3 regions of the Cupriavidus sp. DF5525 genome follow, and region 2 is predicted to be linked to each of the others. Evidence: predicted binding sites of a transcription regulator. Region 2 holds the regulator's gene; each other region holds the start of a gene.
The links. The regulator sigma-54, encoded in region 2, starts transcription at its own class of promoters, with help from an activator protein. The targets are predictions, from matches to a motif close to TGGCANGNAANCTGCTTT.
Positions count from the first base shown of each region.

Region 1 (9,864 bases), on a different replicon from region 2:
CCAGGCGCACGAACGGCTCCAGCACGGCATCGAGCATCGCGTCAGGAATGCCGCTACCGCGATCGAGGACTTCGATCAGCACGGCGCCACGCTCGCGGCGCAGTTTCAGTTCCGCCGCGCCGCCGAACTTGATGGCGTTGTCGATCAGATTGGTCAGGATCCGGCGCAGCGCGTGCGGGCGAGTCTCGATGGCCCCGCCGATGTTCTCGAGGATGCTGACCGTCCTGTCGGTGTCCTGGTAGTCGTAGGCGAGGCTCTCTACGAACGAACCGAGATCGATGCGCGATGGCTTCTCGCCGCCGCCATGCGCGCTGCGCGCATACGCCAGGCCTTCGTGCACCAGCCGTTCGATCTCGCCGAGGTCATGCGCCAGCTTGCGCTTTTCCTCCGAGTCCTCGGCCATCTCGGCACGCAGCTTCATGCGTGTGATCGGCGTCTGCAAATCGTGGGAGATGGCCGCCAGGATCTGGACGCGCTCTTCGACGAAGCGGGCGATGCGTTGCTGCATGGCATTGAACGCGTGCGCGGCACGGGCGAGCTCGGTGGGGCCTTTCTCGTCGAGCGGCGGAGTCTTTGCGTTCGGGTCGAGCGCATCGGCCGCGTCGGCCAGCGCCACCAGCGGGCGGATTGACAGCCTGACCGCGAACCAGCAGCACAGGATCAGCAGCAGCAACTGGGTCACCAGCACATACGGCAACCATTGCGCGATCGGCGTCATGCGCGGATGCACGTCGATGGTCAGCGGGTTGCCGTCGCTCAGCGTCAGATGCGCCTGCAGCCGCTTGCTGTCGCCGGGAATCGACTCCACCCTGACCGGAAAGCGGCCACCGCTCGCCTCGGCGATGCGCGCGGCGATGTCCTGGCCGTGCTCATGCATCTCTGGCACGCCAGGTGCGCCGGGACCGAGGAGGTACTGGTAGTTGCTGCGGTTCAGGCGCGGCAGCCACTGCGGGCGTTCAGCAGCCGGCAGGCGGTCCAGGATGGCAATCGACGTGGCCACGTCGGTTTCCAGCGTGCCCAGCATCACCCGGTTCGCGCTCTCGTAGCGTTCGGAAAACAGCACGCCGAACGACAGGCCATGTGCGATGGTCAGGCCGGCAAGCAGGATCAGGAACAGGCGTGCCCCCATGGTGCGGGACCAGCGCCATCCGTGCTTATTCATTCGTCGCTCTCTTTGCATTTGACTGAGCAGTACCGGCGCAAATACGCCGATGCAGTCCGCGCTGCCTGGGTAGGTGAGAGGGATTCTAGGAGGCGGTGGGAGGGGGGATGTGTCGCTGGCTGGCGGTTTTGTATCTGGAGCAGCGGGCTAGGGTGGGGTCTTGTATTGCCGTGTATCTGGATGTGCTGGGCATACATGGTGGTACAAAGATGAAGGTGAATGCGGGGGCTGCGGTGTAGCCGCTCACGCCTGCACTTCCGGAACCCCGAGCGAACGCAAGACCGGTGGGAGTGCTGTCGCGTGGAATGGAAAAAATTGCTAGGCAGAGCGCGCAAACTCTGCTGGGCCAACATGTCACCAGCCTCGAGAGCCGTCGAACAACAACATGTTCATCAAGCCTGCCCCCCCTTCCATAATTCCATACAGTGGAATTGAGGGGCTGTGGAATCCCCATGCAAGCACTAATCTGTCTTCAACAATCAAACGCGCCCGGAACAGGCAGCCTGATAACCGCAGCGCACAGAGTCGTTACTGGAGACAACAACATGCACCGGATCCGCACCAGATTTCTTCGCCGCCTGGCGAAGGCGACCATCCCCTTCGTTCTCGCCGCCACGGCACCGCTGACCGCCCTGGCAGCCTTCCCGGAAAAGCCGATCCGCCTGGTCGTGCCCTTCGCCCCAGGCGGCGGCACCGACCTCCTCTCGCGCGCCATGGGCATCACCATGGGCGAGGACCTCGGCCAGCCGGTCATCGTCGACAACAAGCCCGGCGGCAGCACCATCATCGGCACCGACACAGTCGCCAAGAGCGCGCCAGACGGCTACACGCTGGTGATGGCGACGATGGCCCACGCCGTCAATCCGAGCCTGCACAAGAAACTGCCCTTCGACACGGACAAGGCATTCGCGCCGGTCATGCTGGTCGGCCGCTCGCCCAACGTGCTGGTGGTGCGCCCGGACAGCCCCATCAAGACCGTGCAGGACCTGATCGCCACGGCCAAGGCCAAACCGGGCAAGCTCAACTACGCCTCGCAAGGTGCCGGCACCTCGGCACACCTGGCGGGCGAGTTGTTCAAGAAGATGGCCAAGGTCGAGCTCAACCACATCCCCTATCGCGGCGCCGGCCCGGCCATCACCGACCTGCTCGGCGGGCAGGTCGACATGATGTTTGCGACGGCCGCCGCGGTGGCACCGCACCTGGAGAGCGGCAAGTTGCGTGCCGTCGCGGTCACGACCGCGCAGCGCTCGCAGGCACCCGCCCTGAGCAAGGTTCCGACCATCGCCGAGAGCGGCGTGCCGAGCTACGCCGCCGACAGCTGGTACGGCCTGTTCGTACCCGCCGGCACCCCTGCACCCGTGATCGCGCGCCTGAACGCCGCGGCGAAGAAGGCCGTGCAGACCGATGCCTTCCGCAAGCGCGCGGAGCAAGAAGGGCTGGCCGTGAGCGCCGGCTCGCCGGATGAGTTCGGCCGCTACGTCAAGGCCGAAAGCCAGCGCTGGAGCAAGGTCATCAAGGAAGCCAACATCACCGCCGACTAAGCGCGGCCACCGCAACAGACAGACTGGATACGAACCATGAACAGCTATTCACTGATTGAACTGAACGTCGTCTCGGGCATCGCGCTGCTCGCCTTCAACCGCCCCGACAAGCGCAACGCGATGAGCGACGACATGCGTTCGGAGTTTATCCACGCGCTGGAACATGTAGCTGCCGACAAGGCCATCCGCGCGCTGGTGATCACCGGCAACGGCAAGGGCTTCTGCGCGGGCGGCGACGTGGCCGGCATGCAGCGCCGCATGGAGGCACCCCCGGGCCAAGTGGGCTTCAATGGGTGGAGCCGCCAGCAGCGGGTCCACCATACCGTGAAGCTGCTCCACACCATGCCCAAGCCCACCATCGCCGCGGTCAACGGCGCAGCGGCCGGGCTCGGTGCCGATACCGCGCTGTGCTGCGACTTCGTGATCGCCTCCGAATCGGCGTCGTTCTCCTGGTCCTACATCAACCGGGGCCTGATCCCTGACGGCGGAGGCATGTATTTCCTGCCGCGCCGCGTGGGCTTGTCGGCCGCAAAGGAACTCGTCTTCACCGGCCGCAAGGTGGAGGCGCAGGAAGCCAGGGTGCTTGGCATCGCCGATCGCCTGAGCCAGCCCGAAGCCCTGATCGACGACGCGCTGTCCTGGGCCGCCGAACTGAGCCAGGGCTCGGCCACCGCGATCGCGCTGGGCAAGAGCATCATGAACCAGTCTTTCGAGCTGCCCGCCGACCAGGTGTTCGCGCAGGGCAGCCAGGCCCAGGGCATCTGCTACACCAGCACCGAGCATCGCGAATCCGTGCTGGCCTTCCTGAACAAGACCGCCAGCAAGGGCTGAGATCATGAACGCCATCCAACGTCTAGTCGCGCCGCGCAGCGTCGCCGTGATCGGTGCCTCCGCCGATCCCGCCAAGACCGCCGGCCGTCCGGTCTCGTACCTGCGCAAGCATGGCTTCAGCGGTGCCATCTATCCCGTCAACCCGAAGGTCGACTCGATCGACGGGCTGCGCTGCTATCCCGACATTGCCTCGTTGCCTGAAGTGCCGGACGTCGGCATCGTGCTGCTCGGTGCCGAGCGCGCGCATCTTGCCGTGCGCGACCTTGCCGCCCGCGGCGCGGGCGCGGCCATTGTGCTGGCCAGCGGCTACACCGAGACGGGTGCCGAAGGAGCGCGGCGCCAGGCGGAGCTGATCGAGGCGGCAGGCAGCATGCGCCTGCTGGGCCCAAACACCATCGGCCTTGTGAACCTGACCGACAACATCCCGCTGTCGGCCAGCGGCGCGCTGGAGATGGACGAGTTTCCGGCCGGCAATATCGGGGTCGTGTCGCAGAGCGGCGGCATTCTCGGTGCCTTGCTGTCGCGCGCCGCGGCGCGTGGCATCGGCTTGTCCAAGCTGATCTCTACCAGCAATGAAGTCGACCTGGACCTGGCCGACTTTATCGACTACCTGGCCGACGACGAGGCCACTCGCGTGATCGCGCTCTACGTCGAAAGCGTGCGCAACCCCGAGACCTTCCGCCGCGCGGCGCTCAAGGCCGCGCGGGCGGGCAAGCCGGTCGTCGCCTTCAAGATCGGCCGCTCGGAGAGCGGGGCGCGTGCCGCGGTTTCGCATACCGGCGCGCTCGCCGGTGCCGACCGCATGTATGACGCCCTGTTCGAGCAGATCGGCGTGATCCGAGCGCAGTCCTTCTCAGACCTGCTCGACATGTCGGCCGCACTGGCCACCGGGCGCACGCTGCGCGGCAACCGCATCGCGATCCTGACCTCGACCGGCGGGGCTGGCACGCTCGTCTCCGACAGCCTTGGCGTGGCCGGCTTCGAAACACCCGCGCCGGACGACGCGACCGCAGAAAAACTGCGCGCGCTCCAGAAGGGCGACCATGCGGCGCTGGACCGCAACCCGATCGACGTCACCCTCGCCGGCCTGCAACCCGACCTGCTGCGCTCTGCGATCCGCATCCTGCTCGACAGCCCGAGCTATGACGCCGTGGCAGTGATCGTCGGTTCGTCGGGCCTGGCCATGCCCGACCTGATGGCCAATGCGATCCGTGACTGCCTGCCTGGCAGCGACAAGCCGGTGGTCGCCTATGTCAGCCCGCATGCGCCGGAGGTGGCATCGCTGCTTAATCGCCGCGGCGTCCCGGCGTTCTCTGCGCCGGAGGCGTGCACGGTAGCCTTTGACGTGATGCTGCGCGCGGCCAGGGCCGGCATTGACGATGACGCAGGCATGCCGCCGCTGCCCGTCCCCGACCTCAGCGGGTTTGGTACCGGCTCGCTCGATGAGGCCGCGGCCAAGACGCTGTTTGGCGGCTTCGGCATACCGGTTGCGCGGGAAGTCGTGGTCGGCAATGCCGAAGAGGCGACGGCCGCCGCGCAGCAGTTCGGCAGCAACGTGGTACTGAAGATCCTGTCCGCCGAGATCACGCACAAGAGCGATGTCGGCGGCGTCGCGGTCAGCGTCGCGCCATCGGAGGTTGCAGCCAGGCTGGCGAAGATGGCATCGGACGTGCAGTCCGCCACGGGCATCGCGCCGAGCCGCTATCTCGTGCAGGAGATGGTCAGGGGTGGGGTGGAAGTGATTCTCGGCATGCACCGCGACGCGCTGGGCACGGCGATCCTGCTCGGCATGGGCGGTATCACGGCCGAACTGTTCGAGGACACGACGCTGCGCCTGCTGCCTCCCAATGGCGGCCTGACGCGCGAGGCCGCGCTGCAGATGATCGGCGCGCTGAAGACGGCGCCGCTGCTGACCGGCTTCCGTGGCCGCCCCAAAGCCGATGTGGATGCGCTGGCCGACACCATCGTGGCGTTTTCGCGGATGGTCGCCGCGCTCGGCGACACGCTAGTGGAGGCCGAGATCAATCCTGTCTTCGTGTTGCCTGCGGGGCAGGGGGTGGTGGCGGCCGACGGTGTGGCGATCCTCGCGGCACACTAGCACGAGGCGCCGTCATGGCAGGGCCGTGACGGCCGAGGTCTGACAGGGCCATTCGCATCGCGTAGCATTCCCTGCGACAGCACAAGCATCCGCCACGCAGCGATTCCCCGTCATGCCGACCAGCATTCCCAAGACCGACCGGATCAAGCCAGGACAAGGCAAGGCAACGCCCAACCGCTCGCTGGAGCGCGGCATCGCCGTGCTGCGCGCGTTCCGTGCCGGCTCCGCGATGCTTGGCAACAGCGAGATCGCCGAGCGCACCGGCCTGTCGCGTTCGACCGTCAGCCGCCTGACGCAGTCGCTGATCGAGACCGGCATGCTCGAATACATCCCCCAGTTCCGCACCTACCGGTTGGGCGTGCCGGTGCTCAGCATGGCGCACGCCATGCGCGACAGTTCGCAGGTGCTGAAGGTCGCCACGCCGCTGATGGTCGAGCTGGCGATGCGGCACAAGATCAATGTCGGGCTGGCGGTGGCCGACGGCGACGAGATGGTCTACCTTGAGTCATTCCGCTACAACCGGCGGCAGTCGCTGCGAACAGTGGTGAGCGGGCAGCGCATCCCGATGGCGCTGACGTCGCTGGGACGCGCGTACCTTGCCACGCTTGCGCCCGAGGAACTCAGCCGGATGCTGGTCGCCTTTGCAAGCAAGAGCCAGCGAGGGGCCTGGCATGGCCTGCACAAGGAAATCGAGGCGGCAGTCCTGTCAGTGCACGACAAAGGGTATTGCGTCGCCTGCTGGCAGCCGCAGGTCGTGGCGATGGCAACGCCGATGCGCTTCGATGGCTATGGCGTCCATGTGCTGAACGTCAGCGTGTCGACGCAACAAGACGCGCAGACCGTCGAGGCTGCGCTGGCCAGGCCGCTGATGGAGTTGGCCGAGGCGATCCGGGAGGGGGTGCGGAGTCTGGAGTGAGGGGCTTCGATACCTTGTGGCCGCCGGTGTGATCGACTACAGCATCGCGGAATGCAAGTGATGCGGATTGTCGAGCGTCTCCGCGATGATCCGCAGCGACTCCTCGATCTCATCACGCTCGCCCGGGCCGCCCAGGCAGACACGGATCGCATCGGGCGGGTTGCCGTCGGTCGAGAAGGCGGCGGCCGACACCGCACCGATGCCGCGCGAGCGCAGGTGCAGCGCCAGTTCCGACGGGCTCCATGCTGAAGCCGCCGGGATCGGCAGCCACAGGTGAAAGCCTTCCGGGTCCGCCTCATAGGCCAGGCCCTCAAGCACATGGCGCCCAATCAGCTGCCGCGCCGCGCTTTCGGCCCGGATGGCCTTGAGCATGTCGTCTACGGTTCCGTCCTTGATCCAGGATGTCGCGAGCAGTGTGTTGATGGGGCTCGCCATCACAGTCGTTGCCCGCAGGGTGCCAGCCAGGCGCTGTGCCTGCCGGGCAGTGGGGGCGTTCAGGAATGCGATCCGCAGTCCGGCGCCGAGGCACTTGGACAAGCCGGTGACGTAATACGTGACTTCCGGGGCGAGCGCGGCAAACGTCTGCGGTGCCCGCAGCGGCAGCATGCCGTAGGCATCGTCCTCGATGATCGGCACACTGTAGCGCAGCGCGACTTCGGCGAGCTGCTCGCGGCGTGCCTGCGGCATGGTGCGCGTGCTCGGGTTCTGGATGGTCGGGTTGCAATAGAGCGCCGCTGGCTTCCGTGCCTTGCACATGGCTTCGAAGGCGTGGGCGAACGGGCCATCCTCGTCGCCCGGCAGCGCCTGTAGCTGGATATTGAGCTGCGCGGCGATGGCCTTGATGCCGGGGTAGGCCAGCGCGTCGGCACAGATGGTCTGGGCCGGGCGTGCGAGCTGCGACAGCAGTGCGACCAGCGCGCTGTGGATGCCGGGCGTGACGAGCACGGTGTCCGCGCTGCATGCCGGCACCCAGCGGCGCAGCCATTTCGCGGCAACGGAGCGATCGGCCGGGGTTCCGCCGAAGTCCTGGTAGCGCAGCAGCGTGTAGGGATCGGCAGCCTCCAGCAGCTGCGCCATGGCGGCACGAAGCCGCGCCGTCATCGCGGGCGGCTCCGGCGGCATGTTCATGGTCATCTCGGCACCCGTGCCGCCGCGCAGCTGCATCGCGGGCGCACGTCCGCGCACGTAAGTCCCGCTTCCTGCCTTGGTGTCGATCAATCCCCGCTTCCTCGCCTCACTGTAGCCGCGCGCCACGGTGGTGTAATTCAGTTGCAGCGCTTCAGCCAGGTCGCGCAGCGGTGGCAGCCGGTCGCGCACGCGTAGCTGGCCGTCGGCCAGTGCCTCCTCGATCAGGTCCGGAATCAGCAGATAGGCAGGCTTGGCACTGCCGGCGATACGTTTTACCCAATGACTGGTCAGGTTGGACACCGTGGTCTCCCGCTGCGCGATGCGATGGAATTCAGTGCCTGAGGGTAGCACCCGAATGATCGCTAACCAAGCCGCGCAAGCGATTGCATCCGAAGTTCTCAATGATGGTGCGATATCAGTGCTCATGCACCATGCGCGCGCACTCGCCCGCCTGCTTCCTGCCCAACAAAGTGCATTGTGACGAGGCCGGCATGGCGACCGCTGGGCGCCTCAGGTGGCACGCAAGGGGAAAGCCGTTGCGATCATTGGGACGATCATTCTATCGCCGTCGACTTGATTGGCGATTGATCGCATGACTCCACGCATTGAGTGGCATATCGGTTGCTGATATCGGCACGTCGGCCTGACGCCGAACGGTCGATCGGCATGGGATCGATCGACCGCACTGCCCCATCAACGCAACGGAGAGAAGCATGCCTGCTGTCAGCAAACCGGCCCACAAGAAGGGCGATTTCCTGGTGGACTATGAAGAGAAGGTATTCGAGGACGTAAAGGCCGAAGCCGGCGAGAAGGCGCTGGTGACCTTCCACACCGTCGCCTTCGAAGGCTCGATCGGCTTCGTCAACATGCTGCAGGCTACGCGCCTGCTGCGCAAAGGATTCGAGACCTCGATCCTGCTGTACGGCCCCGGCGTCAACCTTGGCGTTCAGCGCGGCTTTCCGACGCTTGGCGATGAGGCGTTTCCCGGCCACATGAACTTCAACAAGCAGCTCACCAAGTTCATGGAAGAGGGCGGCAAGGTCTACGCCTGCCGTTTCGCCCTGCAGGCCCTGTACGGCCACGGCGAAGCCTCGCTGATCGAAGGCATCCGCCCGATCAATCCGCTCGATGTGCTCGACCTCAAGCTGCTGCATCGCAAGGAGAACGCGCTGATTATCGACACCTGGACCGTCTGAGCAAAAGGGCAGGTACCACCATGTCACAGAATCGCATTGTGCGCGCGGCCGCGGTCCAGATCGCGCCCGACCTCGAGAACGGCGAAGGCACGCTGGCCAAGGTCTGCGAGGCGATCGACGAGGCCGCCGGGAAAGGCGTGCAACTGATCGTCTTCCCGGAGACCTTCGTGCCGTACTACCCATACTTCTCCTTCGTACGGCCGCCGGTGCACTCCGGCAGCGACCACATGCGGCTGTACGAGCAGGCCGTGGTGGTGCCCGGCCCGGTCACCGATGCCGTCGCCGGGCGCGCACGCCGGCACGGCATGGTCGTGGTGCTCGGCGTGAACGAGCGCGACCACGGCAGCCTGTACAACACGCAGCTTATCTTCGACACCGAGGGCAACCTCGCGGTCAAGCGCCGCAAGATCACGCCCACTTTCCACGAACGCATGATCTGGGGGCAGGGCGATGCGGCCGGCCTGAAGGTCGCGGACACCGCGATCGGCCGCGTCGGCGCGCTGGCGTGCTGGGAGCACTACAACCCGCTGGCCCGCTACGCGCTGATGACCCAGCACGAGGAAATCCACTGCAGCCAGTTCCCGGGCTCGCTGGTCGGGCCGATCTTTGCCGAGCAGATCGAAGTCACTATCCGGCACCACGCGCTGGAATCCGGCTGCTTCGTCGTTAACGCCACCGGCTGGCTGACCGAAGATCAGATTGCCTCCGTAACCACCGATCCCGTTCTGCAGAAGGCGCTGCGTGGCGGCTGCAACACCGCAATCATCTCGCCGGAGGGCCAGCACCTGGCACCACCGTTGCGCGAGGGCGAGGGCATGGTGATCGCCGACCTCGACATGTCGCTGATCACCAAGCGCAAGCGAATGATGGATTCGGTCGGCCACTACGCGCGCCCGGAACTGCTAAGCCTGGCCATCAACGAGCGGCCGGCGGTGACGGCGGTGCCGATGGCAGGCGCTTTCTCCAACTTCCATGGGAGCATCCGCGATGAC
Region 1 is NZ_CP168266.1:2,529,462-2,539,325, forward strand. Features, by position in the region: gene ABNX08_RS32760 (HAMP domain-containing sensor histidine kinase) at 1-1,162, opposite strand, end outside; gene ABNX08_RS32765 (tripartite tricarboxylate transporter substrate binding protein) at 1,708-2,703, shown strand; gene ABNX08_RS32770 (enoyl-CoA hydratase/isomerase family protein) at 2,740-3,534, shown strand; gene ABNX08_RS32775 (acetate--CoA ligase family protein) at 3,539-5,632, shown strand; gene ABNX08_RS32780 (IclR family transcriptional regulator) at 5,745-6,548, shown strand; gene ABNX08_RS32785 (PLP-dependent aminotransferase family protein) at 6,585-7,976, opposite strand; gene ABNX08_RS32790 (MSMEG_0572/Sll0783 family nitrogen starvation response protein) at 8,390-8,872, shown strand; gene ABNX08_RS32795 (Nit6803 family nitrilase) at 8,893-9,864, shown strand, end outside.
Region 1: a site for sigma-54 is predicted at 8,136-8,153, ahead of ABNX08_RS32790 (MSMEG_0572/Sll0783 family nitrogen starvation response protein). Genes of this name have one in related genera too.

Region 2 (9,864 bases):
CCTGCCGGACACCCGTAACCATACAGGAGACCGCGATGGCAAAGAAGATTCTGATGCTGGTCGGCGACTACGCCGAAGACTACGAAACCATGGTGCCGTTCCAGGCGCTGCAGATGGTCGGCCATACCGTTGATGCCGTATGCCCCGACAAGAAGGCGGGCGACGCCTGCGCCACCGCCATCCACGATTTCGAGGGGGACCAGACCTACACCGAGAAGCGCGGCCACAACTTCACGCTGAACGCGACCTTTGCCGAGATCGACCCCGCCGCGTATGACGCGCTGGTCATCCCCGGCGGCCGCGCGCCGGAATACCTGCGGCTGAATGCGCGCGTGCTGGAGATCGTGCGCCACTTCGCCCAGGCGGACAAGCCGATCGCCGCGGTCTGCCACGGCGCCCAGCTGCTGGCCGCGGCCGGCGTGCTGGAAGGCAAGACCTGCTCCGCCTACCCCGCCTGCGCGCCGGAAGTAAAGTTGGCCGGCGGCACCTATGCCGAGATCCCGGTCGACCAGGCCCATACCGACGGCAACCTCGTCACCGCCCCGGCCTGGCCGGCGCATCCGGCATGGCTGGCGCAGTTTCTTGCGGTGCTGGGCACGCGGATCGTACATTAGAGCCTTCCGAACGCGGCGCCAGTGCCGGCGTCACGGCAGTGCGCGGCCCATGCGACGGGCGGCGCACCCGCACGCCGGCCGTGCCGCCTGCAGGGGACTTTGATGTGTGAAATATTTATCCGCGCCAACCCGGCCTCTTACCAGAGCCAGGCGCGCTCGCTGCGCCTGCGCGGCGTGGCTACCAGCATCCGGCTGGAAAGCCTCTTCTGGGAAGTGCTGGAAGAACTGGCGCGGCGCGACGGCATGACCGTCAACCAGCTGATCACCCGCCTGCATGACGAGCTGAGCGCCCATCGCGGCGCCGAGGCCGTCGCCGGCAATTTCTCGTCCTTTCTGCGAGTGTGCTGCCTGCGCTACCTGATGTTGCAAGGCGAAGGCCGCATCCCCGCCGACCCCGCCGTGCCGATCCGCTCGCTGGACGCGCGCGCGGTGCTCGACAATCTGCCTGAGTCCTGGGCGGAAACGCGTCCGCATTGATACCGGCGGGCGGCTGTCTCAACCGTTCAGGATGCGCGTTTCGGCCGCTTCCAGCGCTTCAGGCGGGCCGCGCAGCACGACGATATCGCCCGGCTCCAGCACGGTCTCGGGCTCGGGGTCGAAGGCGCGGATGCCGCGCCGGCGCACCGCGGTCACCTCTACGCCGATGCGCTCCAGGCCCAGCACGCCCAGGCGCCGCCCGACCGCGGTGGACTGCGGCCCGAGCGATACCGAATGCAGCCGCACCGAATCGCGCTCGACCATGTCGTCGTCATCGTCGCGGCCATGGAAGTAGCCGCGCAGCAGGCTGTAGCGCGCGTCGCGCGCCTCCTGCACGCCGCGCACCACGCGGCGCATCGGCACACCCAGCAGCACCAGCGCGTGCGAGGCCAGCATCAGGCTGCCTTCGATGATTTCGGGCACCACCTCGGTGGCGCCGGCCTTCTGCAGCGTGTCCAGTTCGGAATCGTCGACGGTGCGCACGATCACCGGCAGCGCCGGCGCCAGTTCCTGCACGTGGTGCAGCACCTTGAGCGCCGACGGCGTGTTGGCGTAGGTGACGATCAGCGCGGCGGCGCGGTGGATGCCGGCGGCGATCAGCGCCTCACGCCTGCCGGCATCGCCGTAGACCACGGTATCGCCGGCGGCGGCGGCCTCGCGCACGCGGTCGGGGTCGAGGTCGAGCGCGACGTAGGTGATGCCCTCCCGCTCGAGCATATGCGCCAGGTTCTGCCCGCTGCGGCCGAAGCCGCAGATGATCGCGTGCTTCTCGGTCTGCAGGCTCTGCGCGGCGATGCGCGTCATGTTCAGCGACTGCATCAGCCATTCGTTGGCGGCAAAGCGCAGCACCACGGCGTCGCTGTACTGGATCAGGAAGGGCGCCGCCAGCATCGACAGCAGCATCGACGCCAGGATCACCTGGATCAGCACCGGGTCGACCAGGTTGAGCCCGTCGATCTGGTTCAGCAGCACGAAGCCAAACTCGCCCGCCTGCGCCAGCCCGAGCCCGGTGCGGATGGCCACGCCCTGGCGCGAGCCAAAGAGCCGCGCCAGCACCGTGATCAGCACCAGCTTGAACACCACCGGCACCACCAGCAGCGCCAGCACCAGCCACAGGTGGTCGAGCACCACGCGGATATTGAGCAGCATGCCGATGGTGACGAAGAACAGGCCCAGCAGCACGTCGCGGAACGGCTTGATGTCTTCTTCCACCTGGTGGCGGTACGGCGTCTCGGAGATCAGCATGCCGGCCATGAACGCGCCCAGCGCCATCGACAGCCCGAGCCGCTCGGTCAGCGCCGCCATGCCCAGCGTGACCAGCAGCAGGTTCAGCATGAACAGTTCCTGCGAGCGGCGCGCTGCCACCACATGGAACCACCGGCTCATCAGGCGCTGGCCGAGGAAGAAGATCACGCTCAGTGCGACCACGATCTTGACCGTGGCCAGGGCCAGGGCCTTCACCAGGTCGCCCGGGTCCTGCGACAGCGCCGGGATCACGATCAGCAGCGGCACCACGGCCAGGTCCTGGAACAGCAGGATGCTGATGATGTTGCGGCCGTGCTCGCTTTCCAGCTCCATGCGCTCGGACAGCATCTTGGACACGATCGCCGTGGAGGACATCGCCAGCGCCCCGCCCAGCGCCACCGAGGCCTGCCACGACAGCGCAAACAGCCAGTTGAAGGCCCAGCTCGCCGCCACCACCGCCAGCATCGACAGCACCACCTGCGAGCCGCCCAGCCCGAACACCAGGCGCTTCATCGAGCGCAGCTTGCTCAGGCTGAACTCCAGGCCGATCGAGAACATCAGGAAGACCACGCCGAATTCGGCCAGGTACTTGGTCTGCGCGGTGTCGCTGGCCAGTCCGAGCGCATGCGGGCCAATCAGGATGCCCACGGCGAGGTAGCCGAGCATTGGCGGCAACTGCAGCATACGGAAAGCGACCACGCCGAATACGGCAGCGGCCAGCAGCACCAGGGTCAGTTCCAGCGGAGAATGCATCAGGCGTGTTTCAGGCGGTCGGGCGGTCAGGCAGTCAGGCGATAGGGAAGCCAGGCTAGCGGGGTGACCGGCCAGGCACGCGTCCGACCCGGCACGGGCACCCTGCCGGGGCAACACGGCAAGCGCGGCGGGGCGCCCGGAGGCGACCAAGGCGCCGTCGCATTCGTTGGTATACTTCGTCGCCATGATAGCCAATTTCGATGCGGATCGAGCACTCCGGCTCGCGCGCAATACCCTCCAGACCGAAGCCGATGCGGTTTCCGCACTTTCGGGCCGCCTGACCCTTGACTTTGCCCACGCGGTGCAGCTGATCCTGCAATGCAACGGGCGCGTAGTGGTCTCCGGCATCGGCAAGTCCGGTCATATCGGGCGCAAGGTGGCGGCCACGCTGGCCTCCACCGGCACTCCCGCGTTCTTCGTGCACCCGGCCGAGGCCAGCCATGGCGACCTGGGCATGGTCACGCGCGACGACGTGCTGATCGCCTTTTCCAATTCCGGCGAGACCGGCGAGCTGCTGTCGATCATCCCGATCGTCAAGCGCATCGGCGCCCGGCTGATCTCGGTCACCGGCAACCCCGAGTCCAACCTGGCCAAGCTGGCCGATGTGCACTTGGACGCCGCCGTGGAAAAGGAAGCCTGCCCGCTGAACCTGGCGCCAACGGCAAGCACCACCGCGGCGCTGGCGCTCGGCGACGCGCTGGCAGTGGCGGTGCTGGACGCGCGCGGCTTCGGCGAGGAAGACTTCGCCCGCTCGCACCCGGGCGGCGCGCTGGGGCGCAAGCTGCTGACGCACGTGCGCGACGTGATGCGCACCGGCAACGCCGTGCCCGAGGTACGCGAGAACACCCCGCTGGCGCAGGCACTGATGGAAATTACCCGCAAGGGCATGGCCATGACCGCGGTGGTTGACCCCGACGGCCACGCCATCGGGGTCTTCACCGACGGCGACCTGCGCCGCCTGCTGGAAACCCCGCGCGACTGGAAGACCGTGCCCATCGGCGAGGTCATGCACCGCAACCCGCACGTGGTCAACGAGAACCAGCTCGCCGTGGAAGCGGTACAGGTGATGGAAGCCAACCGCATCAACCAGCTGCTGGTGGTGGACGACGACGGCCGCCTCACCGGCGCGCTCCATATCCACGACCTGACCCGCGCCAAGGTCATCTGAACGGGGCGCAAGCAAGGACACCATGCAGGCACTACTCGCCTCCCTCAGCGGCATCGTGATGCGGCTGCTGCCGCTGCTGCTGATGGCCTTCGTGGCGGGCAGCACGTTCTGGCTGGTCCAGATCAACTCGCCCAAGGAAGACCAGGCCGCGCAGACCACCAAGAAACACGAGCCGGACTACTTCATCGACCGCTTCTCGGCCACCGAGCTGGCACCGGACGGCAGCACCAAGATCCGCTTCACCGGCGATCGCATGGTCCATTTCGAGGACGACCAGACCTACGAGGTGACCCGTCCCGCGATGCGCGCCTACCAGCCCGACCGCCCGCCCGTCACCGCGCGCGCCGACATCGGCCGCATGAACGCCGAAGGCTCGGTGATCGACCTGTACGGCAACGGCTTCATCCTGCGCCAGCAGGGGCCCGACGCGTCCAAGGACCCGCAGTTGACCGCGGCGTCGAGCTACTTCCAGCTGCTGCTCAACGACGACATCGTCAAGACCGACAAGGCGGTCAAGCTCACGCGCGGCCCCTCGGTGATGACAGCCAACGGCCTGATCTTCAACAACGTCACCCGCGAAGTACAATTGCTCGGCAATGTACGCGGCACCATCATCACCGGACCGTCGCCGGGCCGGTGATGATCCCGGCACGGGGCCCCGTTGGCAGCAAGGCTGCAACGAACCCCGCCCGCCCCAGGCACCACCAACACGTACCAAAACGTACCAAGACGCCCTCCAGCGACCCCTGCCAACATGACTGCTTTCCTGACGACATCGTCCCGTCGACGCACCGCCCCTGCCCTGCTGGCTTCGGCAGTGGCCTTCGGCCTGCTGCTGGCCCAGCCCGCCCTTGCCGAGCGCGCGGACCGCGACAAGCCGATGGTGCTGGAGGCCGACAACGCCAGCTACGACGACGTCAAGCAGATCTATACGCTCACCGGCAACGTGGTGCTGACCAAGGGCACCATGATCCTGAAGTCGGACGCGGCCGAGCTGCGCACCGACCCGGAGGGTTATCAGTTCGCCGTGGCCACCGCCAAGCCGGGCAAGCAGGCGTATATCCGGCAGAAGCGCGAGGGTGTCGATGAATATATCGACGGCTGGGGCGACCGCATCGAATACGACGGCAAGCAGGAACTGTCCAAGCTGATCGGCAATGCCCGCATGGCCCGCCTGCAGGGTGCCAAGATGGTCGACGAGATCCGCGGCGCGGTGCTGACCTACGACAGCCGCAAGGAGTTCTACACGGCTGCCGGTAGCGGCGGCGAGGGCTCGCCCGCCAATCCTTCCGGCCGCGTGCGCGCAGTGCTGTCGCCGCGCCAGGACCAGGGCGCCCAAGGCGCGCCCGGTGCCGGCGGCTCGCCGCTGAACCTGAAGTCCGCGCCCGCGCCGACCAACAAACCCTGACGCCGGCGCCGCATACGACATCCCCTGCGCCGCCGCCTGAATGAATGCCTGAGCCAATGACCGATACCGCAACGATTGCCGAAAAGCCTTTCGTCGAAGCCTCCACCGTCCTAGCCGGGGGCAGCACGCTGGTCGTGCGCCACCTGAGGAAGCGCTATGGCACGCGCACGGTGGTCAAGGATGTCTCGCTGGACGTGAAGAGCGGCGAGGTGGTCGGGCTGCTCGGCCCCAACGGCGCGGGCAAGACCACCTCCTTCTACATGATCGTCGGCCTGGTGGCGCTGGACGAGGGCGATATCGTGCTCGACGGCGACCATATCAGCGGCCTGCCGATCCACGAGCGCGCACGCATGGGGCTGTCCTACCTGCCGCAGGAGGCCTCGGTCTTCCGCAAGCTCAACGTCGAGGAGAACATCCGCGCCGTGCTGGAGCTGCAGGTGGAAAACGGCAAGCCGCTGGGCAAGGCCGAGATCGACCGCCGCCTCGATTCGCTGCTCGACGACCTGCAGATCGCGCACCTGCGCAACAACCCGGCGCTGTCGCTGTCGGGTGGCGAGCGCCGCCGCGTGGAGATCGCGCGCGCACTGGCCTCGTCGCCGCGCTTCATCCTGCTGGACGAGCCCTTCGCCGGCGTGGATCCGATCGCGGTGGGCGAGATCCAGCGCATCGTCAGCTTCCTGAAGGCGCGCAATATCGGCGTGCTGATTACCGATCACAACGTGCGCGAAACGCTCGGCATCTGCGACCACGCCTACATCATCAGCGAAGGCACGGTGCTGGCCGCGGGCGAGCCCGAAGAGATCATCGCCAACGAATCGGTGCGGCGCGTCTACCTGGGCGAGAACTTCCGCATGTGATGTACCGGCCTGCTGAAAGTGGTCAGAAGCGTTGTCTCGAGCGCTACCACACACGGCAGGTTTTGTTCAGGCAGCGCGTGGGATACCCCACAGCGTGCGGCGATCAGAGCGCATCAGCGATAGCAATTTCCGTTCCAACAACGGAAAGATGCGCATAAAATAGGTCGCATGAAACCGTCGCTACAGCTCCGCCTCTCCCAGCACCTGGCACTCACGCCGCAACTGCAGCAGTCGATCCGGCTGCTGCAGCTTTCAACGCTGGAACTGCAGCAGGAAGTCGAACAGGCGCTGACGGAAAACCCCCTGCTCGAACGTGAGAACGACTGGATCGAAAGCCCGCTGCGCGTGGCCGCCGACGGCTCGGTCAACCTGCAGAGCGCGCCCGCACCCGCGCCGGCCGAGCCGCAAGGAAACGGTGACGCGCGCACCGACGCCGCGGGCGACGATGACAGCTACGGCGACAGCAGCAGCGGCGACGACTATGGCAGCGACTGGAGCCTTGACGACTTCGCCCGCCGGCCGCAAGGCGACGATGACGAAAAGACGCCGATGCAGCTGCGCGACGCCGAGCCGACGCTGCGCGAATACCTGATGGAGCAGCTCGCGCCGCTGAAGATCTCGACGCGCGACAAGGGCCTGGCGATCTTCCTGATCGAATCGCTGGACGACGACGGCTACCTGAGCGCGTCGCTCGAGGAAATCTGCACCGAGCTGCCGGAAGAACTCGAATTCGAGATCGAGGAAGTCCACGCGATCCTGACGCTGCTGCAGAGCTTCGATCCGCCCGGCGTGGGCGCGCGCAATGCCGCCGAGTGCCTCGCGCTGCAATTGCGGCGCCTGAAGCACCCGCAGCGCGACCTGGCGCTGGTCATCGTCACCAACCACCTGGAACTGCTGGCAGTGCGCGACTACACGCGGCTGAAGAAGGCGCTGCAGGTGGACGAAGCGGCGCTGAAGGCGGCGCATGAACTGATCCGCTCGCTCGCGCCCTATCCCGGCCATGCCTACAGCCGCCCGGAAGCCGATTTCGTGGTGCCCGATGTATTCGTGCGCAAGAGCGGCGGCGGCTGGACCGCGCAACTCAACCCGGATGTGATGCCGCGGCTGCGCATCAACGATATGTACGCGCAGATCCTGCGCGGCGCCAAGGGCGAGTCGGGCACGGCCGGCCTGCAGCAGAAGCTGCAGGAAGCGCGGTGGCTGATCAAGAACATCCAGCAACGGTTCGACACCATCCTGCGTGTCTCACAGGCCATTGTCGAGCGTCAAAAGAACTTTTTCACCCACGGCGAAATCGCCATGCGCCCCTTGGTTTTGAGGGAGATTGCCGATACACTGGGTTTACACGAGTCAACCATCTCCCGGGTGACGACCAATAAATACATGGCAACGCCGATGGGTACTTTCGAATTGAAGTACTTCTTCGGCAGCCACGTGTCCACCGAAACCGGTGGCGCGGCTTCATCAACGGCCATCCGCGCCTTGATCAAGCAACTGATAGGAGCCGAAGACCCGAGGAATCCCCTTTCCGACAGTCGCATTGCCGAACTGCTGGGCGAACAAGGCTTCGTTGTCGCACGCCGCACCGTTGCCAAGTATCGCGAAGCCCTGAAAATCCCCGCAGTCAATCTCCGCAAGTCTTTGTAGCCGAGCCCACCGCCTGCCTGGTGAGGCTCTTTCAGAAGGAGAAGCGCTATGAACTTCAAGATCAGTGGACACCACCTTGACATCACGCCGGCATTGCGTGAGTACGTGGAAACGAAGCTGGAGCGAATCGTCAGGCATTTCGATCAAGTCATTGGCGTTAGCGTGCTGCTCTCTGTCGATAATCACAAAGAAAAGGACCGGCGCCAGTACGCGGAAATCAATCTACATCTCAGGGGCAAGGACATCTTTGTTGAAGCGCATCACGAAGACCTGTATGCGGCAATCGACGCGCTCGTCGACAAGCTCGACCGTCAGGTGATCCGCTACAAGGACCGCGTGCAAAGCCACGACCGCGAGGCGGTCAAATATCAGATGGCCGCAGCGCAAATGCAGCAATGACCGTGCCCGGCGGCTCCCAGCGAGCCGTCGAATCCGAGACTAGACAGGCAAGCCGCGCTCAAACGCGGCTTTTTTGCGCCCTGGCGCCAGAAAATGAGCATAAAGCGCCCTGGCTGTGGCGGCGGTGCAAACTAGTACCACCCGATTGGGCGAGGGTGTTCGCAACGACGGCGGCAAGGTGTATGCTGCGCCATACATGGCAGGCGGGCATTTTTTGCATCCAACCCGGTGCGTGACCTTGTGTCGTTTTGCACCCGAATCCGGCGCTGCGCTGCACAATGGGGAGGAAGCCGCTGCTCTATAATGGCCGGACGCCCGCGGGCGGCTGACGGCCCGGCGTCGAGTGACTTTGCAGCCGCCCGCAGCAGCCCACTGCCCGGCCGGAACGGCTGATCCGCCCCGCTAACTGAAATCCTGCGCATCGCCCATGAATCGTTTGGCCAAATTGCTGCCACCCGGCAACATCAACCTCGATGTAAGCGTCACCAGCAAGAAGCGTGTGTTCGAGCAGGCCGGGCTCCTCTTCGAGAACAACCATGGCGTGGCGCGCGCTACTGTGACGGACAACCTGTTCGCGCGCGAATCGCTGGGCTCCACCGGCCTGGGCGCCGGCGTGGCGATCCCGCATGGCCGCATCAAGGGCCTGAAGCAGCCGCTGGCCGCCTTCATGCGGCTGGCCGAGCCGATCCCGTTCGAGTCGCCGGACGGCAAGCCGGTGTCGCTGCTGATCTTCCTGCTGGTGCCCGAGCAGGCCACGCAGCAGCACCTGGAAATCCTTTCTGAAATCGCGCAACTGCTGTCGGACCGGGACATGCGCGAAGGGCTGGCAACCCTGCCCACGCCCGATGCCGTGCACCAGTTGCTGATTGCATGGCACCCCTGATCCACTGATCCCCAGAGCGGGCCGGCACCAGACCGGGCAGGCGCAAGACGCTTCGCACACCGCCTCACCAGTCATACCGCATGGAACTCACCGGCGTCACCTCCCAGTCGATCTTCGACGACAACGCAGCCGACCTCAAACTCTCGTGGGTGGCCGGCCTGGAAGGGGCGGATCGCGCCTTCGACGTGGAATTCGCCCGCGAGGCCACCTCCGCCGCGGACCTGGTGGGTCACCTGAACCTGATCCACCCCAACCGCATCCAGGTGCTCGGCAAGCCCGAGATCACCTACTACCAGCGCCTGGACGACGAGACCCGCAAGCGCCAGATGGGCGAGCTGATCCTGCTCGAGCCGCCCTTCCTGGTGATCGCCGACGGCATGGAGCCGCCGCCCGACCTGGAACTGCGCTGCACG
Region 2 is NZ_CP168265.1:357,661-367,524, reverse strand. Features, by position in the region: gene ABNX08_RS01835 (DJ-1/PfpI family protein) at 36-614, shown strand; gene ABNX08_RS01830 (ribbon-helix-helix domain-containing protein) at 717-1,091, shown strand; gene ABNX08_RS01825 (monovalent cation:proton antiporter-2 (CPA2) family protein) at 1,110-3,089, opposite strand; gene ABNX08_RS01820 (KpsF/GutQ family sugar-phosphate isomerase) at 3,274-4,257, shown strand; gene lptC (LPS export ABC transporter periplasmic protein LptC) at 4,280-4,897, shown strand; gene lptA (lipopolysaccharide transport periplasmic protein LptA) at 5,012-5,665, shown strand; gene lptB (LPS export ABC transporter ATP-binding protein) at 5,722-6,522, shown strand; gene ABNX08_RS01800 (RNA polymerase factor sigma-54) at 6,691-8,169, shown strand; gene hpf (ribosome hibernation-promoting factor, HPF/YfiA family) at 8,218-8,568, shown strand; gene ptsN (PTS IIA-like nitrogen regulatory protein PtsN) at 8,996-9,451, shown strand; gene hprK (HPr(Ser) kinase/phosphatase) at 9,532-9,864, shown strand, end outside.

Region 3 (9,864 bases), on a different replicon from region 2:
AATGGTAGCACGGCGGCAGGGGAGTCTCGCCGGGAGGCGGGAGCTTCACCGCAAGCGTGCGCGAAGGCACCCCGGTGCCTTCGCAGCGAGAGGAAAGTGCCTCAGGCGGCCTGCACGCCCACCGTGGCCGGGCGCACCCGGCGCAACCGGAACGCCACCCAAGGAGGATACCGGCATGGAAAACGCGGCCAGGACTGGAATCGAGGAAAACCCGGCCAGACAGTAGCGGGTAAAAACGCGACAAAGGCGCGCCAAAGACACCATAATTTCAGTGACCAGGCCGTCGCCTGGCAGGCCGGGCGCTACATCGGGGGCGTCTGGACATTCTAGACAGGGAATGATGTGAAGACAAAGGCGCAGCAATACCGGCTGGCGGGCCTGATGGCGGGGATGGCGCTGGCAAGCGGGGCCGGCGCGCAGCAGGCGGCCGCGCCCTCGGCCGCGGCAGGCGCCGCGGCGATGGCGGCGGCGCACACGGCGGTCAGCGAGGTCTCGGCCTCGGCTGCGGCCGTGTTGTGCAACGCGCCCTGGTTCCAGTCCGGCGCGCACGTGCAGATGGAAGGCGACGGCGTGCTGCCGATGTCGATCCGCATGACGCTGCGCGATGTCAGCCGCAGTCCCTCCGGCTGCCGCGCGCGGCTTGAGGTCAACTCCAAGTCGGCGATGTCGGCGCTGATGGGCCCGCCGGTGGTCATGGACCAGGTGCACGAGGTGGTGATCGACCGCCGCACTCCGGCCGACCAGACCAGCATCGAAAGCCAGCATGCCATCATCAACGCCCGCGCCCGCTATGCGCGCATGTACGGCGAGGCGGCTTTCCGCGGCAAGGGCGTGTTCAACTACGCGGGCCTGGAACTGCGCGAGGGCAGCACGCTGGAGGGCGAGACTTTCGAGTCCAGCGTCTCGCTTAAGATCTACCCGCTGGCATCGGACCAGGTGGTCAGCACCATGCGCGCGTTGCACGCATCGATCCATATCGACTCGCGCAAGGTGGGACGCAAGCAGATGATCAATACGGCGATGGGGCGCAAGGAATGCCTGCCGATCACCTACGACAAGCGCACCTCGCTGGGCCCGCTGATGGTCGGCGAGGAGGTGGTGCAAGTCGAGCCCACGGTGATGCATATCACCGACTGGTACTGTCCTGCCGAGGCCTTCGTGTTGCGCACGGAGGTGCGCCAGAATGACCAGGTGCAGCGCGTGGACGTGACGGCGCTCGAGCGCGATTCGCAAGCGCCCTGAGCCGGGCTGGCCATCGGCAAGACACAAAAAAACCCGCCGCGGCGGGTTTTTTTGTGCACGTGGTCAGCGCTCAGCTGGCGGCCGGTGCGGGGGCGGCTTTCTTCTTGGTCTTCTTGCTGGTGGCCTTCTTGGCGGGCTTTTCAGCGGCCGGCGCCGCAGTGCCGGTCAGGTCGCTGCGCGTGCTCTTGTTTGCGCCTTGCGAGTACGGGTCGAACTTGTCGCCGGACTTGGCGCCCTGCGAATATGTGTCGAACTTCTCGCCCGACTTGGCTCCCTGGGCATACGGGTCGAACTGCTTCTTGCCGGCGGTCTGGGCCTGCACGGCCAGCGAGGCGGCGCCGAGGCAGAGCGCAATCGCGGTCGCGACGAACTTGTTCATGGTTTCTCCTGAGAAAAGCCGCCGTCGGGCGGTCGATTATGTGGCCTACCCCTCGCAGGGACGGACCGGGCCAGTGTCGCCAACATCGTTCTTTGCTGTCAACTTGGGGCTTGCCCGGCGCCAACGCCTCATGGAAACCCTGAATTGCGGCCCCGCTCCGATTGCGATTGGGGCCGCCGGCACGGCGGCTTACTCGGTAACGGCGTCGGACGGATGCTTCCAGGCCGCACGCACCTCGCCCGATGGCGCCAGCGCCAGGTTGATGCCGCGGCTGCCGATCGGCTCCTGGAACCAGCGCTTCTGCAGCGCGGTGACCTCGGCGCCGGCAAAGGTGGTGGTCAGCGCCTGGTCGACCACGCGCTTCCATTCCGGATCGGCCTTGGACAGCATCAGCGCGTTCTGCTCGACCGACAGCACCGGACCGATGATCACGAACTGCGACGGGTCCTTGGCGCGGGCGCGCAGGCCAGCCAGCAGCACGTCGTCCATCACGAAGGCCTGGGCGCGGCCGGACTCGAGCAGCAGGAACGACTCGCCGTGGTCCTTGGCGTAGACGTCGTGGTAGCCGTATTGCCCCTTCAGGCGCCGCACGTGGCGGTCGCCGGTGGAGCCCGCGCTGGTGACCACGGTCTTGCCGCGCAGGTCGCCGAGCGAGCGTATGCCCGAATCGGCCCGCACCAGCATGCGCACCGTCGAGACATAGTGCGAGACGCTGAACGCAACCTGCTTCTGGCGCTCGAGCGTATTGGTGTTGGGCGCGCAGTCCAGGTCCACCAGCCCGTTGACCACCGACGGGATGCGGTTCTGCGGCGTCAGCGGCATCCAGCGCACCTTCAGGTCCTTCAGGCCCAGCTTCTGGCGCGCCGCCTCGGCCGCGCGCAGGCACAGCTCGACCGCGTAGCCGGCGGGCTGGCCCTTGTCGTCGGCAAAGGAGAACGGCAGCGCGGATTCGCGGTAGCCGAGCACGATGGTGCCGGACTCGCGGATCTTGTCGAGCACGGGGGTCTGCGCCTGGGCGGAGGCCGGCGTCAGCGCGCCAGCCACGGCCACGCCGGTGGCAACGGCGACGCTGGAAAAGGCCAGTGCCGCCAGCGAACGACGGGCACGGAACAGGCGGGCGAGCAGGGAAGGCAGGGCAAAGGCGGGCATGCAGGAGAAACCGGAAGCGGCCGGCAATGCGGCAAAGACGCTAGGGTATACCCGGGCCCAGGTTGGGCGAAGAACATTCTCGTCATAAGCAAATGCCTGTATGTTAAGACATGGAGGACCAGGCCCACGGCATTGGAGTCTGGCTGAGGAGTATGTAACCAATCGCAATTTGTGGATGTTTCGCCACATTGTTGAGGGGGCAACAGGGTAGAATCGCGCCTTCGTGCCTTTTGTCGCCTTCTTATAACAATGAGCCCCCGTCCGTCGCGCCTGCCGTGCATCGACGCCCTGAAGGCGGTCAGCTCGCAGCTGATCGTGCTCCACCACCTCGCGTTCTATGGTCCGATGTCGGACGCCGCCTACCAGCTGGCGCCCGGCCTGGTGGACTGGCTGTATGACTACGCCCGCATCGCGGTGCAGGTCTTCCTGGTGATCAGCGGTTTCCTCGCCGCACGCAGCCTCGCGCCGTACGGCCGGCTGGAGCTGCGCCAGCATCCGCTGCTGGCGTTGTGGCAGCGCTACCAGAAGCTGGTGGTGCCCTACGCCGCGGCAATCCTGCTCAGCATTGCCGGCGCCGCCCTGGCGCGGCAGTGGATGGTGCACGAGTCGATCCCCGCACCGCCGCACCTGATGCAGTTCCTCGCGCACCTGGCGCTGCTGCACAACGTGCTCGACGTTGATGCCCTCTCGGCCGGGGTCTGGTACGTGGCCATCGACCTGCAACTGTTTGCGCTGCTGCTGGCGGCACTGTGGGCGGCGCGCGCCATGTCGCGCGGGCGGGCGGCTGCCGGCGCGGGCGTCGGCATCGTGTCCGTGCTCGCGGTGGCCTCGCTGTTCTGGTTCAACCGCGAAGCCGCGTGGGATATCTGGGCGGTGTACTTCTTTGGCGCCTACGCCATGGGCACGCTCGCCTGGTGGGCGTCGAACCCGGGCCGCTCGGCGATGGCGCTGCTGGTGCTCGGCGCCGTGGTGCTGGCGGCGCTGATCGTCGACTTCCGCCTGCGCATCGCCGTGGCGCTGGCGACGGCGCTGCTGCTGGCGATCTCACGCCGCGGCGGCTGGATGGAACGCTGGCCGCGCGCGCACGTGGTCGGCTTCTTCGGGCGGATCTCCTATTCGCTGTTCCTGGTCCATTTCCCGGTGTGCCTGCTGGTCAATGCCACGGTGTCGAACCTCGCGCCGGGGCAGCCGGTGCTGAATGCGCTCGGCATGGCAGCTGCGTGGATACTCAGCAACGTGGCGGGAGCGCTGTTCCATCGCTACGTGGAAAGTGCCAGCCCGCTGGCGGCGCTGCGCGCGCTGCTGGCCGACAACCGCGGCTCGGCCAGCCGTCCCACCGTGTAACGCTTGCAAGTGCTGCGCATCACTCCTCGTGCGCAGCTTGCAGCGACAGACTGTGCCCCACTGTGCCCGCGATGTGGCGCCGCGCCTGCAGGCCGTGCGCCGCTTCTTGCTGGTGCGTGCGCACCGCGGATGTCATGCGCCAGGCACGTGGCGTGTGCATGCCGCTGCCCCGGACTTGCGTACGCCGTCATACACATGGCGGCAAAACTCGCGTAAACGGGCATTGGGCGATGGCATGAAGGTTGCCTAGTATGGAATCGTAAACCTGACCATTTGGTCAGGATTCCATCGGGAACCGAGGGAGCCATGTCCGACCATATCGTCCTCACCTCGCACGCGCGCCGCGACAAGCCGGCCGAGCCGATCCACTGGGGCGCCCCGACTGCGGCCGAGCGCGGACCGGTGATCGCCAGCCTGGCGAACCCCGCGCAGCGCAATGTGATCGGCACCCATGCCGGCGCCTATGCCATCTATCGGGCGCTGGCGGTGGCCGCGGGCTCGCTGCAGCGCGACCACCGTACCGACCTGACCGATACCGCGCCGGCCGAGGCCATCGGGCCGCACCCGCAATGGGGCGATCCGGGCAAGATTGTCTCGCTCGACCCGTGGGGGCATCTGGTGTCCACCGTGTTTGCCGACCGCATCGCCGCCGGCGTCGATATCCGCCCGACCATCGCCGTCACGCGCGCGCATATCAATATGCCGGAGCTGGGCGCTGCCATCGCCGCGGGCCGGCTCACGCCTGACGGCAACATCCTCTACGCCAACGGCGACGTGCGCGTGACCAAGGCGGCGGTCGACCCGGTGTGGTACCTGCCCGGGCTCGCGGCCCGCTTCGGCATCAAGGAGAGCGTGCTGCGGCGCAGCCTGTTCGAGCAGACCGGCGGCATGTTCCCGGAACTGGTGACCCGTCCCGACCTGAAAGTGTTCCTGCCGCCCATCGGCGGCATGACGCTGTACTTTTTCGGTGACGTCAGCCAGCTCGGCAAGCCCGAGACCCGGGTGGCGTGCCGCGTGCACGATGAATGCAACGGATCCGATGTGTTCGGGTCAGACATTTGTACCTGCAGGCCGTATCTGGCGCATGGCATCGAGGTGTGCATCGAGATGGCGCAGCAGGGCGGCGTCGGGCTGGTGGTCTACAACCGCAAGGAGGGCCGCGCGCTGGGCGAGGTGACCAAGTTCCTGGTCTACAACGCCCGCAAGCGGCAGGCGGGCGGTGACCGCGCCGAGACTTACTTTGCCCGCACCGAATGCGTGGCAGGCGTGCAGGACATGCGTTTCCAGGAACTGATGCCGGATGTGTTCCATTGGCTGGGCATCCGCCGCATCGACCGCTGGGCGTCGATGAGTAACATGAAGCACGGCGCGCTGGTGGCGCAGGGCATCGAGGTAGTCGAGCAGGTGGCGATCCCCGAAGCCCTGATCCCCGCCGACGCGCGCGTGGAGATCGATGCCAAGGTGGCCGCCGGCTACTTTACGCGCTACACGCCGCCGGATGCCGACGAACTGGCCCTGGCAAAGGGCAGGGGGTTGAACGAATGACAATGTATCCCGAAGAGGATCGTGGCGGCATGGACCGTCGGGGAGCAGGCGAGGAAATGCGGCCGGGCGCCGGCTGGCTGAGCCCGGTGCCGGAAGGGCATCCCGCCTCGGCGCTGCTGTGCGCCGAGGCGGTGCGCACGCATTGCGCGGCAGTCACGGAGCACGTGGCCAGCGGCGCGTCGACGTTGTTTACCTGGCATCCCGACCGCGTGCATGCGATTGCCGATTACGTCGCCAGCACCATCCGGCAGCGCTACCCGGACCTGCAGGTGCCTTATCACAGCCGCTGGCGCCACTTTGAAAGCGGTGGCATCGAGCAGCGCGCGGACCGCTGGCAGGTGCTGTGCGAGCGCGCCGGCCTGAGCGGGCCGGATCATCGCGAAGAGCGCGCCCGCATCGGCATCGACCTGGTGATTCCGAGCGTACTGCTGGATGCCGGCGCCGGCCCTGACTGGCGCTATCGCGACCCGTCGAGCGACCTGGTGCTGACCCGCTCCGAAGGCCTCGGCGTGGCCAGCTTCGTGCTGTTCGCGCGCGGCGGCTTCTCGGCCGCGCCCGGCGACCCGCTGCGCGCGGATGCCGAACGGCTGCAGCGCATCGACGCCGACAGCATCGCGCACGCCTTCCAGGTCGCGCAGCACAACCCGCTGGTGGGGCTGGAAGGGCGCGCCGGGCTGCTGCGCCAGCTGGGCGAGGTGATGGAGGCGACGCCGGCGCTGTTCGGCCGGCCGGCGCGACTGGGCAACCTGTTCGACTACCTGAAGGCGCACGCGGTCAACGAGCGGCTCGACGCCAGCTTCCTGCTGCGCACGCTGCTGGTGGGCCTGGGGCCGGTGTGGCCGGGCCGCATTTGCATCGAAGGCGTGTCGCTGGGCGACTGCTGGCGCCATCCGGCCGCGCCGGGCGGGCTGGTGCCGTTCCACAAGCTGACGCAGTGGCTGACCTACTCGCTGCTGGAGCCGCTGGAAGACGCGGGCCTGACCGTGACCGGGCTGGACGCACTGACCGGCTTGCCCGAATACCGCAACGGCGGCCTGCTGTACGACTTCGAGCTGATGGTGCCGCGCGACCCGAACTTCGCTGCCGAGCCGCATGCGGTGGACGAGCCGGTGATCGTCGAATGGCGCGCGCTGACCGTGACCGGGCTCGACCTGGTGGCCGATGGCGTGCGCGAGGCGTTGGGCCTGGCGGAAGCGGACTTCCCGCTGGCGCGCGTGCTGGAAGGCGGCACCTGGGCAGCCGGCCGGCGCATCGCGGCCAAGCGGCGCCCGGGCGGGCCGCCGCCGTTCAGCATCATCAGCGACGGTACGGTGTTCTGACGCACGGGCGCCCGGGGGGGCGCCCGCGGCAGGACCGGCGCTGCGCCAGCCGCGGCGCCGGCAAGGAATTGCGTGTGAAACGTGGCCATCAGGAGCGTCCCATGAATGACATGTCCGCTGTTCCCGCCGATGTCGCTGTGGTTGCCGACACCGCGGCCGATCCTGCCGGCATGCCCGGCGTGCTGGTCGTGGACCACCCGCTGGTGCAGCACAAGGTCACGCTGGTGCGCAGCGAAGAAACCACCACCGACAACTTCCGCCGGCTGGTGCGCGAAATCGCGCAGCTGCTTACCTATGAGGCCACGCGCGATCTGGCGATGGAGACCATCGCCATCCGCACCCCGATCGCGTCGACGCAGTCGCGCGTGCTCTCCGGCAAGAAGCTGTGCCTGGTGTCGATCCTGCGCGCGGGCAACGGCTTTATCGACGGCATGCTGGAGTTGCTGCCGGCGGCGCGCGTCGGGCATATCGGGCTGTACCGCGACCCCGAGACACTGGAGCCGATCGAGTACTACTTCAAGATGCCCGAGGACATCCACGAGCGCATGGTGATCGTGGTGGACCCGATGCTGGCCACGGGCAACTCGGCCATCGCCGCGCTCAACCGCCTGAAAGAGGCCGGGGTCACGACGATGAAGTACGTGTGCCTGATCGCCTCGCGCCCGGGCTTGCGCGCGTTGCGCGCCGCGCATCCCGAGGTGGGCATCGTCACCGCGGCCATCGACGAAACACTCAACGAGCACGGCTACATCGTGCCCGGCCTGGGCGACGCCGGCGACCGCCTCTACGGCACACGCTGATGGACGCGCCCGCGCCCGCGCGCGCCGCGCCGCGGCGAGCGCTGCCCGTACGCGCTGCCGCGGGCGGCCGCATTCGCCAGGAGAACCAGGCCATGATCCTGTGCGCGGCCGAGCATGTGTTCGCGCGCGCCGGGTTTGCCGGGGCCACCATGGCGGAGATCGCGATGCGCGCGGGCGTGCCCAAGTCCAATTTGCATTACTATTTCCGCACCAAGCAGGCGCTGTACCGCGCGGTGCTCGCGCACACGCTGCAGCTGTGGCTGTCCGAGACCGACATCATCCGCGCCGAGCTGCCGCCGCAGGTGGCGCTGGAGCAGTACATCCGCGCCAAGATGCGGCTGTCCGCCAGCCATCCGGACGCATCGCGCGTGTTCGCCAACGAGCTGCTGCACGGCGCGCCCGAGATCGGCGAGATCCTGCGGCATGCGCTGCGCGAACTGGTGTCGCGCAAGGCGGCGGTGGTGCAGCATTGGATCGACAGCGGGCAGATGGCGCCGGTCGATCCGCAGCATCTGTTCTTCACCATCTGGGCGGCCACGCAGACGTACGCGGACTTTGAAGCGCAGGTCTGTGCCGTGCTCGGCGTCAGCCGCCTGGGGCGGCAGGACTACGCGCAGGCCACCGAGCACCTGGTGGCGCTGCTGCTGCGCGGCTGCGGGCTGGCGCCCGAGGCCGCGGCCCTTGCCGCGCTCTCCGACGGACAGGCGTGAGGCCCGGATCGATCGCACGTGGCGCGTGATCCCGCGCCATGAGAATATCGCCGTGCATCCAGCCCTGAGAGACACCCCATGCTCGACCTGATCCTGCGGCACTGCAATCTCCCCGATGGCCGTACCGATATCGATATCGGCATTGCGGGCGGGCGCATCGCCGCGGTGGAGCCGGCGCTTGCCGCAAGCGCGGGCGAGGAGATCGACGCGGCGGGCCAGCTGGTGACGCCGCCCTTCGTCGACGCGCACTTCCATATGGATTCCACGCTGTCGTACGGCCTGCCGCGCGTGAACCAGTCGGGCACACTGCTCGAAGGCATTGCGCTGTGGGGCGAACTGAAGCCGATGCTGACGCAGGAGGCCATCGTCGAACGCGCGCTGGCCTACTGCGACTGGGCCGTGGCGCGTGGGCTGCTGGCGATCCGCTCGCATGTCGATATCTGCGACCCGCGGCTGCTGGCGGTGGAAGCGCTGCTGCACGTGCGCGAGCACGTGCGCCCCTACCTCGACCTGCAACTGGTGGCGTTCCCGCAGGACGGCGTGCTGCGCGCGCCCGGTGCGCTCGACAACCTGAAGCGCGCGCTCGACATGGGCGTCGACGTGGTCGGCGGCATCCCGCATTTCGAGCGCACCATGGCGCAGGGCGCGGAGTCGGTGCGGCTGCTGTGCGAGCTTGCCGCCGACCGCGGCCTGCGCGTCGACATGCATTGCGACGAGAGCGACGACCCGCTGTCGCGCCATATCGAGACGCTGGCGAGCGAGACAATGCGGCTCGGGCTGCAGGGCAGGGTGGCGGGTTCGCACCTGACCTCGATGCATTCGATGGACAACTACTACGTGTCCAAGCTGATCCCGCTGATGCGCGAGGCCGGCGTGGCGGCGATCGCCAACCCGCTGATCAACATCACGCTGCAAGGCCGGCACGACTCCTACCCGAAGCGCCGCGGCATGACCCGCGTGCCGGAGCTGCTGGCGGCCGGCGTGCCGGTGGCGTTCGGCCACGATTGCGTGATGGACCCCTGGTACGGCCTGGGCTCGGGCGACATGCTGGAAGTGGCGCACATGGGCCTGCACGTCGCGCAGATGACCGGGCAGGAGGCGATGCGCGCCTGCTTTACCGCGGTCACCGGCACGCCGGCGCAGATCCTGGGCCTGGAGGGCTACGGCATCGCGCCGGGCAACCGCGCCGACTTGGTGCTGCTGCAGGCGCGCGACCCGGTGGAGGCGATCCGCCTGCGCGCCACGCGGCTGCGGGTGCTGCGTGCGGGCAAGGTCATCGCCAGCACGCCGGCGGCGACGGCGACGCTGCACCTGCCGGAGCGGCCGGCGCAGGTGGATTTCCTGCGCGGCGGCGGTGCGGCGTAGCGGTTGGCACG
Region 3 is NZ_CP168266.1:1,471,827-1,481,690, reverse strand. Features, by position in the region: gene ABNX08_RS28035 (hypothetical protein) at 343-1,242, shown strand; gene ABNX08_RS28030 (hypothetical protein) at 1,313-1,621, opposite strand; gene ABNX08_RS28025 (amino acid ABC transporter substrate-binding protein) at 1,811-2,770, opposite strand; gene ABNX08_RS28020 (acyltransferase) at 3,020-4,114, shown strand; gene ABNX08_RS28015 (GTP cyclohydrolase II) at 4,421-5,659, shown strand; gene ABNX08_RS28010 (URC4/urg3 family protein) at 5,656-6,978, shown strand; gene upp (uracil phosphoribosyltransferase) at 7,080-7,778, shown strand; gene ABNX08_RS28000 (TetR/AcrR family transcriptional regulator) at 7,778-8,488, shown strand; gene ABNX08_RS27995 (amidohydrolase family protein) at 8,567-9,853, shown strand.
Region 3: a site for sigma-54 is predicted at 4,346-4,363, ahead of ABNX08_RS28015 (GTP cyclohydrolase II). Genes of this name have one in related genera too.